DNA from 3 places in the Ruegeria sp. HKCCA0370 genome. Region 1 is predicted to be linked to each of the others. Evidence: riboswitches for the same ligand, from Rfam matches in the RefSeq annotation. Region 1 holds a riboswitch; each other region holds the start of a gene.
The links. A riboswitch is a leader RNA that binds a small molecule or an ion and turns the genes downstream of it on or off. The one in region 1 is predicted to bind cobalamin.

Region 1 (4,054 bases):
CAAACAACAGGTTCATGCTGGCCTCGGGGCGATCCTTGTCCAGATGCACGCAGCTTTCGGACAGGATCATGGTCTTGATACCAAAGGGTTCCAGCGTGTCGGGCGTGACGTCACCGCCGGGTTTCATGCCATAGTACCAACCGGCAAAAAACAGATCGGGTTCGACGGCCACAAGGTTTTCAATCGTCGGGTATTTGGGGGCAAGCTCTGGGATATCGCCACGCTGAGCATCAAAATCAGGGCTTGTTTTGTACCAGCCGGTAATTCCGGTAAGCCCCACGATCTTGTCCTGAAGGCCGAGCGCAAAGGCCATATCCGCCATGTTCATGTCATGCACGACCAGACGTTCCGGCGCCGAGTCAAAAGCCAGCGGTTCGCCGCAATTGTCCACGGTGACGGCTTCCGCTGCCGCGCCACCTGCCAAGCCAGCGAAAACAACCACCGGCCAGAGTTTTTGCATCATATTTAAGCTCCTGTTATTGTGACAATTTCCGTTTTCGGATATCCAGTGCGGGGATCATGCGGCCTTCGTGCTGAAAGCACAGATAATCCACGCCGAATGTCTCACGTACCCGGTCTGGGGTCAGAACTTCGACAACAGGCCCGAACCCCGTCAGACGCGTGGCTTTCATCAGCGCCACATGGGTGGCGAATTCCGGGATCATGACCAGATCATGGACGATCATGACGACCGTTACCCCCAGATCAGCAACCAGAGACAGCATGTGCCCCTTGGCATCGGGGTCCAGATGGTTGGTTGGCTCGTCTAGAAACAGCAAGGACGGGTTCTGGGCCAACGCGCGCGCGATATGTGCGCGCTGACGTTCTCCGCCGGACAGTTGACCCATCGTTTTGTTGGCAAAATGCGACAGCTCGGTCGTCGTCAGAACCCGTTCCAGATCAGCCTTGTGCTGAGCCATCGAACGTTCGCCCTGAATCGGGATTTGCCCCAGCGCAACATAGTCTTGCAGGCGCATCCGCCCGTCAGGCATTTCCTGCTGCCCGACCACAGCAATGGAGCGGGCACGTTGGCGGGCGGACAGGGTCCGAAGGCTTTGGCCTTCTATCCAAACATCACCCAAGATAACCCGTTCGATCCCGCACAGCAGTTTCAGCAGAGTGGTCTTGCCGGCGCCGTTCGGCCCGGCGATTGCCAGAATTGATCCTTCTTCCAGACGAAAGGACACATCCTGCAACAGGATATCGCCATTAAGAGCATAGTACTCCAAATTCTCGGCAACCAGAAAACTCATGAAGCGCCACCGGACGGCAATGCGGGTATTCGCGACAAGGTCTTTGCGAAAAGGGCAGGGGGGCGGTCCGAGGCGCTGGTCCAGCCATCGTCACTGTCGCCGAACTGGGTCGCGAATTCGACCAAGGCGGACAGGTCGTGTGATGTCGTGATATCGCCAAACAGGTACTGCGCTTTGCCCGGGGCCTGAAATCCGACCGTCATGGCCCGTTCACAACCTGCCATGCACGCCACCATTCGGGTTTCAAAACCGTCAGGCAACCGGGCATTCAGCACGTCTTGCGCAGCCTCGGCAGACATCGCCCCCTGACATGTTGAACAGATCAGAACGTAGTGATCAGAATAGCAGGTCATAGCCATCTCCGTCGTTTGCCAGACGCAGACAGAGGGCACATACCCAGATATTACGCAAACGCGCCATCAAGCCTCCTTCCGAGACGCCCCGCCTCGGGTTGGTTTATAGTGCGATGGCAGGTCTCCTGACTTGCGGGTCGTTGCTTGGCCGACCTTCCCAACCCATGCGGGTCAGTGGTGAAGTGGCGTCGCTCACCGCTTACAGTTGCGGGGGCAGTCACGGACTTGGCACATTCCAGCGCCGCACCGTGTTCCCATTTTCATCCCTTACGGAACCATCCCGCTCAGCTAGTCCGGCAATGCCAGACTTGTCAAGCGGCAGACGAAGGCGGTGGTAGATGGAATTGCAACAGCCGCGCCAGCTGTCCTGCTGCGCCAGCCCGGACCGAACGGTGTCAATAGTCTGATACAAGAAGGAAATCCGGCTCGAAATCTTTCTCGACCTTTGAAAACCGTGGAATTGGCTTTTCAAACACATTGTCCGTACGGTCGTCATTCACGGTCGATACCTCGCCAATAAGGCAATCGCCGCGCTCGGCCCAAAAAGCGTGCCAGATGCCGGGCATCAGAGTTACGCTTTGCCTCGGCTTCAGCCGCACGTACTCTTGGGGTTGCAAGGTTACAGGGCAGGCATCGCTGGGGACCGTCACCGGGTTGTCGCGGTCGACGCCACCGTTTGGATCCGACGCATGAATTTCCAGAACGAGATCGCCGCCGCCCCGGTTGATGATGTCTTCTGCCTTGATAATATGCCGGTGCATCGGAGAAAGCTGATTGTCTTTCAAGATCAACAGTTTTCTGCACAGAGCATCCCACGCCCGGATTTCAGATCCTTCGTCTAACCAATGCGTAGAGTGAACGGGAATAGGCAATGTTCGTCGAAACGGCCTTGTGCGTAATTGGTAATGTTCCATCCCAGCCTGCAGCTGCGGACAGTTTCGACCAAAGAGATGCGCATTTTCTCGGGCGATCAATCCGCAAAGAGCGGCTATGCGGCGCCGAAAGATTGAATGAACGTCTGGGCCTAGGGCTTGATGTGGTTGATTTCGGATCGTTTCATCATGCCATCCCGCAGATCAAAGTTCGTGCGCCCAAGGGGGTTCTGCCCCGGCTCGGGAAACGGTCACGGCCGCCACGTCAGCGCCCAGTTCCATGGCTGCTTGCAGGCTTTCAACCGTCAATCCGCGCAGACCTGACTTGGTAAGATGCCCTGCGCGGCTGAGCTCGGTCAGGACGCCGGCGTTGAACGTGTCACCTGCACCGATCGTATCGACCACTTCAACGGGTTTCACAGGAACCGAAACTTCGGAACCACCCGCCAGGTAACCGTGTGCCCCGTCGCTGCCACGCGTGACGATGACAACGGAAGGACCCGCCTGCAACAGCACAGACGCTTTTGCGGATTCGGCTTCAGCGCCCGGAATGATCCAGTCCAGGTCCTCGTCTGAAACCTTGACGATATCCGCACGCGAGATCATGCGGTTCAAACGCGTCCGAAATCGGGTTTGATCCTTGATGAAATCCGGGCGGATATTCGGGTCCAGCATCACTGCCCGGTCGGAACCGTGGCGGTCCAGAAGGGCGGCGTAGGCATCTGCGCAAGGTTCACACGCAAGGCTGATTCCGCCGAGATACAGGGCAGAGACAGCAGGAAGCTGATCGGGCATGTCTTCGGGCAGCAACATCCGGCCCGCAGTGTTTTCATCAACAAAGCTGTACGACGCGTGTCCATCCGAGAGCTGCACAAAGGCAAGCGTGGTCGGACGGTCCGAGGTGATCACATGTGTCGTGTCCACATGGCTCGCTTTCAGCGCATCGATCAGTTGTTGGCCGAACATGTCCGATGACAAACCTGTCAGCATCCCTACCGGAACACCCAGACGTCCCATCGCGACGGCTGTGTTCAGAACTGCACCACCAGTATGTGGCACAAAACCAATTGCGCCCGATGCGGTCGGTTCTAAAATCATATCTATCAGCGCTTCACCACAGCACAGGATCATGTCTTGGTCCTTTTAGGTAAGAAACTTCGGTTAGTCTGGTTGCTGTCTCAGCGCGTTCTTGCAGAAGTTGTTTGCGCCGATGATCCCGAACTCTGCCTGTTCAGATACGTATAGGTTCAGGGAGCGGCGCAAATCGCTGAAGCGGCCGCCGCCGTTGAACGCATCCTTGAAGTTGTCACTGAATAGCCAGCGGTTTTTCTCGGCAACGCCGCCGACGAGGAAAACGCCCCCCTCCGGCATCAAGGTGACCGCCAGATCACCCATCAAAGCACCTAAGTGGGTGGTAAAAATCTGCGCCGCCTTTTCGGCGACCAGATCGGTGCCGTTGCGGGCATCGTTCAGAATGTCCTTTGCAGAGCGCGCCTGAGTTCGCGCTTGACCGGCCGCCAATTCAACCGCCTGATACAGGATCGGCAGGCCGGTTCCGCTCAGGAACATTTCTGCT
Region 2 (4,054 bases), on a different contig from region 1:
TCAATGGGTTCCAGCGGCGTATCCAGAGCGATAACCAGAACACCTGCATCCCGCGCCTGCTTCACGGCCGGAACGATGGATGATGTGTCCGAGGCCGTCAGCAGAATGCCTTTGGCGCCGTCCAGAATGCAGGTCTCAATAGCTTGCACCTGCGTTTCATGGTCACCGTCAACTTTGCCCGCAAAGGCTTTGAGCGTCATTCCCAGCTCTTCCGCTTTTGCAGTCGCACCTTCTTTCATTTTGACAAAGAACGGGTTGGTGTCCGTCTTGGTGATCAGGCAAACAGTTTCGCCTTCCGCCATTGCACTGCCAGCCATGGCAGTAACCCCGAGCGCAGCAGCACCCGCAAGTTTTGCAAGTTTCATCGATTATCCTCCCAGTTTTTTCTATGCCGAGTAGGGCACGAGGGCGATCAGGCAAAAATCCTGACCCCATAAGAAACAATCACAAGATTCGAATTTTGAGTCAATAAATAAATCACTCTTATTTATTATTGACAGTGCGGGCGGGCTTTCTCATTCTTCAGCAGGAAAGGGGTGGTCGTGCCGGAAAATTCATCTCGGAAAAATTCGATTGGCCTGCACGGGTCAGAGGTACGCGGAACCAACCAAAGCGGGATGCGGGCCCGGAACGAACGGCTTGTATTGTCGCTTGTCCGGCGTCACCAGGCCCTTTCGAAGTCCGAGATCGCGCGCATGACAGGACTGTCGGCACAAACCGTTTCCGTCATCATGCGGCTGTTGGAGAAGGATGGTTTGCTTTTGCGCGGCGAACCGGTCCGCGGGAAAGTCGGGCAACCTTCCGTTCCCATGCGACTTAACCCGGATGGTGCCTTTTTCTTTGGGCTCAAGGTGGGGCGTCGCAGTGCCGAGTTGGTTTTGACTGACTTTGTCGGAAATGTGCGGCAACGCGATCGGCGAACCTATGACTATCCAACGCCGAAAGCCACTTTGGAGTTTTCCACTGAGAGTCTGGGCAAAATGATATCATCCATGTCGCCTGAGGCCAAAGGCAGGATTGCGGGACTTGGGATTGCCATGCCGTTCTACCTATGGGACTGGGCCCAGACCCTTCAGGTTCCTCAGGAAGAAATGGACCCGTGGCGCGTATCAGACCTGAAGGCTGACCTGGCGCGTCGCCTCGATATTCCGGTATTCCTGCAAAATGACGCCACTGCGGCTTGTGGGGCGGAATTGGTATTCGGTCCAGCCGATGGGCCCAGGGATTTCCTGTACTTCTATATCGGGTTTTTCATTGGCGGCGGTGTGGTCCTCAATGGCGCAATCTTTTCGGGGCGTGGAAACGCGGGCGCAATCGGCCCCTTGCCTGTGCCAGATGATGCCGGTGGTGTCAGACCCCTTATCGACGTGGCCAGCCTGTACGTGCTCGAGCGTGCAATCACCACAGCAGGTGTCACGTCGCATTCCATTTGGGAAACGACCCAGCGTTGGGATGTGCCAAAAGTTCAACTGGAATACTGGTTGAAACAGACGGCGAGCGGGATTGCCTTTGCAATTGTCTCATCCTGTAGCCTGATAGATTTCGAATGCGTGAAGATTGACGGCTGGATGCCGCAGGACATCAAGGCGCGTTTGGTTGAAATGGTCGAAGACAAACTGTCTGAGCTTAACCTGACCGGTCTCGAGCGCCCTGCCGTGCTGGCAGGGACCGTGGGCCCGGAAGCACGCTCACTGGGCGCGGCGAGCCTGCCGTTGTCGGAAAGGTATCTTTCAGAAGCTTAGATGTGAAATCACCTTGTTGCCTTGGATATTTCACAAACTGGTTCACTCTCGCAAACTGCCGAGCTCATTATTTTCGATGGCCGTAACACATTTTCGTTGACGGAGGGCTGAGTTGTCTGGCAAGCCGCTCGGCATGTCCGGTTCCGGGGCTTGCTCTGGAATCAATAGGGAATGCGGTGCGGGCTCAGGCCCAATTCCGCAACTGCACCCGCAACTGTAAGCGGCGAGCAGGGCTGAAACGCCACTGGGGGTTGCCCGGGAAGGCCAGTCCAACGCTTTGACCCGCAAGTCAGGATACCTGCCGGACATGTGCCCTCACAAGGGGCACTCCTAATCGGCGACGGGATGTGCGTCGGACCAGGATGCCTGAAAGGGTGATTTGGCGTTGAATGTCCCGTGGTCAAAACGAATTTCGCGCCGGGATTGGCGCGACGGGACAAGGACGACTGTTCATGAAAACGCTGCTCAGCGCAGCCGCTGCCGCGGTGGCTCTTCCTGCCATCGCAAATGCGCATTTCCTTTTGGAATACACCACGGACACCATGATCGAGAAACCGGGCGATGTGCCGGTCAAACTGATTTTCTGGCATCCGTTCGAGAATGGCCATGTCATGGATCTTGAAAAGCCGCAGGAATTCTATGTGATCCACAACGGTGAAAAGACCGATTTGCTGGACACGCTGGAACCTATCCGGTTCACCGGCGGGGAAAACGAGGGCGCGGCGTTCAAGGGCAGTGTCCCGGTCAAACGTTCGGGCGACTATGTGCTGGTGACGGTTCCTCAGCCTTATTATGAGGAATCCGAAGACATTTATATCCAACAGCTCACCAAAGCCTTCCTGAACCGCAACGAATTGCCGACCGACTGGATGAATCCCGTGGGTCTGCCGACCGAGATTATCCCGCTGAACAAGCCGACCAACATCATCGCGGGTTCGACTTTCACGGGCCGTGTGCTGGCTGATGGTCAGCCGGTTGCGGGGGCCGAGATCGAGATCGAGTACATGGCCGCCGAACCCGACATGGAAAGTTCGGCCGTTTCTGCACCGAAAGCGTCTCCTATGCCGGGTGGTGCGGTGGTCGCAATATCTGACGACAACGGGTACTTTTCGTTCGGCGTTCCGAAAGCCGGTTACTGGGGTTTCGCCGCCCTTGGTTCCGGTCCGGCAACCGAACATGAGGGCAAAGAACTCAGCCAGGATGCGGTCATCTGGATTCGTGCCTGGGATCTGGAGTAACCCCAAATGCACATCGTCGACGGAGCCCTTTCCAACCCGGTTGTAATTGGCGGCGCCATAGCCGCCGCGGGCGGGATCGCCATGGGTCTCAGGTCTCTGGATCTTGATCGCATCCCCACTGCGGGCGTGCTGTCAGCCAGTTTCTTCGTGGCATCCTTGATCCACGTGCCCATTGGTCCGTCGTCGGTCCATCTGATCCTCAACGGCATGGCCGGGCTGCTGCTTGGTTGGGCCGCATTCCCGGCTTTGTTCGTCGGGCTTTTGCTACAGGCGGTCTTTTTCGGCTTTGGCGGGTTGACGGTGTTGGGGATCAACACCGTCAATATCGCCTTTCCCGCAGTGGTGGCCGGAATGTTGTTCGGTCGTCTGATCGCGCGTGGAACGCCTTTGCAAGGTGCGATTTGGGGGGGCGTCGGCGGCGCATTTGCGATTGCGGCGACAACCGGCATGGTCGCGTTTTCCTTGGCGCTGTCGGGGGATGAATTTCTGCCTGCCGCCAAGCTTGTTTTCTTCGCCCATATTCCTGTCATGGCCATCGAGGCGATTTTGACCGGGTTCGCCGTGTTGTTGGCGCGCAAGGTCAAGCCCGAGCTGTTTTTCAGAGGAGCAGCCACATGAAGCATCTGGTTGTCATATTGGCCGTGTGCTGCGCACCTGTGCCTGCCCTGGCGCACAAGGTCATAGCCGGCGTTTTCGAGTCGGGAGACGTCATCGAGGGCGAAATTGGCTTTTCTAACGGCGACATGGCAAACGGCACCGAGGTCATTGTCACCGGCCCGGATGGGGCCGAGCTGGGTCGATCGGTCACGGATGCGGACGGTTTTTTTGTCTACACGCCGACCTCGGCCGTGGCGCACACCTTCTTTGCCGACCTTGGCGCCGGGCATGTGGCCGAAGTCACGATGTCTGCCGAAGATGTCGCGCGGATCATGGGCGTTGCCGTGGCAGAAAACGGTGGCTCATCTTCGGCTGCTGTGACGCAAGCCAGCGGTTCGGCGGCGTCTCTCAGCGCCGAAGAGCAGCAGGTTATCGCCAAGGCCGTACGTGACGAATTGCGCCCGCTCAGGCGCGAGA
Region 3 (4,054 bases), on a different contig from region 1:
ATCGACGACGTTTTCTCGGACCTTGTCGAGTTGAGCCGGGACTGCCGTTTTTCGGATTGCCAGCACAGCTCCGAGCCCGGATGTGCCGTGCAAAAGGCAATAAGCCACGGCACGCTTGATCCGGCTCGATTGGACCGATGGCGCAAGCTTCGGCGCGAAGATCAGCGCAATTCTGAAACCGTCGCGCAGTCCCGGGCGCGGGACAAAGCGTTCGGCAAGATGGTCCGTGGCGTCATGAAGGAAAAGAAACTTCGCAACCGGTGATGGCGGGTCGGGGCCTGGCCCGTTCTGCGCCGCGTCTGATCAAGCGATCAGTCGCGGCCAAACCGCTGCATTGCGCCGGGCAAATGCTCCGATATGACCAACCTCGGACAACCCGAAATCGGCAGGGCTCAGCAGGTGGCGGTTGGCATCGGGGCCGTAAAGATCCGCAAGCCGCCAAACCGCGTCCGGCGGCACCATCTGGTCGTCCTCGAAGGTGAACAAATCCACGGGCGTTCCAGAATCCTTCCACTGCGCCGCAGGTAACTCATGCCCGATTTCAGGCACATAGTTCAAAGGCGCCGTACACCATTTGCGCCACTGCCAATAGACCGATGCCGGCAGATCCGAGCCGAACCCGATCGCCTTTCCGGGAAGGTAGCCAAGGGCTCGGGCCAAAAGCGGGGCATGACCATACCAGAACAATCCTGCCAAACCACGATAGGGCCACGGGTGGTCGCTTACAGTTACCAGCCCCGAACACACACAGATCATCCGGTCAATCAGATCGATATCCGGCTGCACAGGCCCCAACATTGCGCCGATCGAATGGCCGATGGTCCAATGCTGCGAATCGGGAAACCGTCTGCGCATTTCCGCCCGTGCCGCGGGCATGTCGATCAAGGCCCAATCCGCCATGGTCGCACGCGAGTCTTTCAGGCGGCCAGTCAAGGAATGCCCGTAATCGCGATAGTCATAGGTCAGGCAGGCCATACCCTGCTCGGCAGCAAGCCATCGTGCGAAATGACGGTAATAATCGCGCGGCACACCCGTTGCACTGTTCAGCACGACGACGATTTCGGGCGAGGTCAGCGGGCTGTACAACCGAGCAGACAGTGTTTTCTGCCCGGACGGAAAGCGAAACTCTTCGGTCAATACCGTTTGCTCTGTGTCCAACATGATCTCTGGCTTTGCGCTTGGTAAATCCGGTTTCCGAACCTCAACGCCCTCGACACTATGCATGAACCAACATCGTATCCAGCATGACCAAGCGTCCGGCCAAAAGATCGGCTTGACTCGATGCGTGCTCAAACGCTAGCGGTTGTGTGATGGTTTCCGGCCTCCACAAGGGGTCGGGATGAAAAGGGAACACGGTGCGGTAATGTCTGGTCATGCAGGCAACAACCAAATCCGCGACTGCCCCCGCAACTGTAAGCGGTAAGCGATGCCGAAACACCACTGGCCCCGAAGGCTGGGAAGGTCGGCAAAGCGATGACCCGCAAGTCAGGAGACCTGCCATCGGAAACGAAACCGAAACTCGGGCGGGGTGTCCGGGCAGGTCCTGACGGCATCACGCTGTTCCACCTGTCCCCAATATCCTGTCCACCAAGCGCGGAGGGCGCAGGATGATCTGGAAGACAAAAACACATGAATTCAGTGCAACAGTATGTCAGCGGACGGGCAAAACCTGTCCCGCTTTGGCGCGGCTGGCGCGCTCGATATCCGAAGCCATGGCCCAGGCGACCTCGGCCACAAGTGACGATTTCGAGATTGAGGGCAGCAGCGAGCTGTCACATTGCGCCGAAGGATGTCATGCAATTTTCCGCGCGCGATCAGACAGCATTCGTGTCTTTTGCGGAACGCAGCCCGAAACCGCAATTGAGCCGCTGAACGGCTATGCCGACCTGATCTTCGGAAACACGTTCAGTGCGATGCCATCCGGCGTCGTGAAGACCCCACCCTGCGCGATGATCGAAGTTTCCACGATCCGGCCTCGAAAACCTGCTTGCGCGCCCATGCAGATTTCAATCTGAATCCAGACTGACCTGTGCCTGGGCGCGCCGAGAGGCCCAGGCCAGTTGCGCATCCGTTTCGACGGCGCAAGGGCGCACCGCCCGCAATCGTTGCAGCGCCGTGTCCGCGCGTTCGCCGCATTCGACCATAAGCCGAAGGACAACCATACCTGACCTGCCACATCCCCCGCGGCAGTGTACCAATACGCGACCTCCGCCGGAAAGCGCGTGCCGGGCCGCGGCGCTGACGGACGGCCACGCGTCATCAATCGCTTTTGTCGGCGCTCCGAAATCTTCGATCGGCAGGTGAACCCATCGGCTGGCGCGGCTTTGAATATCGCTGCCAAATTCCTGCGCCCCGTCCTGAAGCATTTCGACATCCGTCGTCATCGAAACAACAAGCCCCGGCTGCCAGGCTGCGATCATATCCAGATCGCTGGAGTAATCTCCGCCGCGTCCGGGCATCGAGGTCAGCGCCAGCGTTCCGCCACCGACTTGCAGGGCGTAGATCACCAACTGCGACATGAATCCTGTCCTCCCCAAAGAACTCTTTACAAAATGAGCCATTAAATCCGCTGATGCAGTTTAGTGCGAAAGCGACTCGTTTCTAAATCAAAAATCATCGCGCCCCGCTGTGGACGCGGGCAACGGTGGCCACTACGCTGTGCCCAAGCACCGAATCCCAACGAGAAGACATGACAGACAGCTCCAACCCCGCCTATCAGGTTCTCGCCCGCAAATATCGCCCGGAAACCTTTGCCGATCTGGTGGGTCAGGATGCCATGGTGCGCACCCTGAAAAACGCGTTCGCGGCCGACCGGATCGCGCAGGCCTTCATCATGACCGGTATTCGCGGCACCGGCAAAACCACGACCGCAAGGATCATCGCCAAGGGGATGAACTGCATCGGACCCGACGGAACCGGTGGCCCCACGACCGAACCCTGCGGTCAGTGCGAACATTGTGTCGCCATCATGGAAGGCCGCCATGTCGACGTGATGGAGATGGACGCCGCCAGCCGTACGGGCGTCAACGACATCCGCGAGATCATTGACAGTGTCCGCTATCGCGCCGCCAGCGCGCGTTACAAGATTTATATCATCGACGAGGTTCATATGCTCTCGACCAGCGCGTTCAACGCGCTGCTCAAGACGTTGGAAGAACCGCCCGCGCATGTGAAGTTCATCTTCGCAACCACTGAAATCCGCAAAGTCCCTGTCACCGTGCTGTCCCGCTGCCAGCGTTTCGACCTGCGCCGGATCGAACCCGAAGACATGATTGGCCTGCTGCGCAAGATCGCCGAAGCGGAAAGCGCCCAGATTGCAGAAGACGCGCTGGCATTGATCACCCGAGCAGCGGAAGGATCGGCCCGGGATGCGACCTCGTTGCTGGATCAGGCGATATCGCACGGGGCTGGCGAGACGACCGCCGATCAGGTCCGAGCAATGCTTGGACTGGCGGACCGTGGCCGCGTTCTGGACCTTATGGATATGATCCTGCGCGGCGACGCCGCGGGCGCACTTACCGAGTTGAGCGGCCAATACGCCGAAGGCGCGGACCCGCTGGCGGTGCTGCGCGATCTGGCCGAGATCACGCACTGGGTGTCCGTCGTAAAGATCACACCTGACGCGGCCCAGGACCCGACGGTTTCTCCGGACGAACGGACCCGGGGCCAACAGATGGCCGAGGCTCTGCCGATGCGGGTTCTGACCCGGATGTGGCAAATGCTGCTGAAGGCGCTCGAGGAAGTCTCGGCTGCCCCCAACGCCATGATGGCCGCTGAAATGGCCGTTATTCGCCTGACCCATGTGGCGGATTTGCCCAGCCCCGAAGAGCTGATCAAACGGTTGCAAGATGCCCCGCCACCGCCGCCGGGCGGGCCCAATGGCGGCGTTTCGATACCCCGACAGGGCGCCGGTCCGGCGCCGGCTGGCGCGGCCCATCCACCTACCTATGCGCCGTCCCCTCGCGGTGCCGGTGGCGCACCGGTTGCAGCCCTGGCGCAGGATTCCCAGACGGCTCTTGCCCGGTACCCGACCTTCGATCACGTGGTGGAATTG

Region 2: linked by a shared signal. The riboswitch ahead of GOW31_RS21185 (DUF4198 domain-containing protein) and the one ahead of GOW31_RS09410 (DUF1636 domain-containing protein) in region 1 are both predicted to bind cobalamin.
Region 3: linked by a shared signal. The riboswitch ahead of GOW31_RS20275 (hypothetical protein) and the one ahead of GOW31_RS09410 (DUF1636 domain-containing protein) in region 1 are both predicted to bind cobalamin.

The regions. Positions count from the first base shown of each region.
Region 1 covers NZ_WQEP01000003.1:155,302-159,355, forward strand. The annotation lists gene GOW31_RS09400 (ABC transporter substrate-binding protein) at 1-463, opposite strand, end outside; gene GOW31_RS09405 (ABC transporter ATP-binding protein) at 477-1,253, opposite strand; gene GOW31_RS09410 (DUF1636 domain-containing protein) at 1,250-1,606, opposite strand; cobalamin riboswitch at 1,704-1,901, opposite strand; partial or broken gene GOW31_RS09415 (D-lyxose/D-mannose family sugar isomerase) at 2,002-2,618, opposite strand; gene GOW31_RS09420 (carbohydrate kinase) at 2,683-3,609, opposite strand; gene GOW31_RS22020 (ROK family protein) at 3,640-4,054, opposite strand, start outside.
Region 2 covers NZ_WQEP01000018.1:19,223-23,276, forward strand. The annotation lists gene GOW31_RS21175 (sugar ABC transporter substrate-binding protein) at 1-365, opposite strand, end outside; gene GOW31_RS21180 (ROK family transcriptional regulator) at 618-1,742, shown strand; cobalamin riboswitch at 1,864-2,063, shown strand; gene GOW31_RS21185 (DUF4198 domain-containing protein) at 2,195-2,980, shown strand; gene cbiM (cobalt transporter CbiM) at 2,987-3,598, shown strand; gene GOW31_RS21195 (cobalt ABC transporter permease) at 3,595-4,054, shown strand, end outside.
Region 3 covers NZ_WQEP01000014.1:47,808-51,861, forward strand. The annotation lists gene rsgA (ribosome small subunit-dependent GTPase A) at 1-264, shown strand, start outside; gene GOW31_RS20270 (hypothetical protein) at 304-1,161, opposite strand; cobalamin riboswitch at 1,295-1,517, shown strand; gene GOW31_RS20275 (hypothetical protein) at 1,608-2,015, shown strand; gene GOW31_RS20280 (dual specificity protein phosphatase family protein) at 2,007-2,519, opposite strand; gene GOW31_RS20285 (DNA polymerase III subunit gamma/tau) at 2,690-4,054, shown strand, end outside.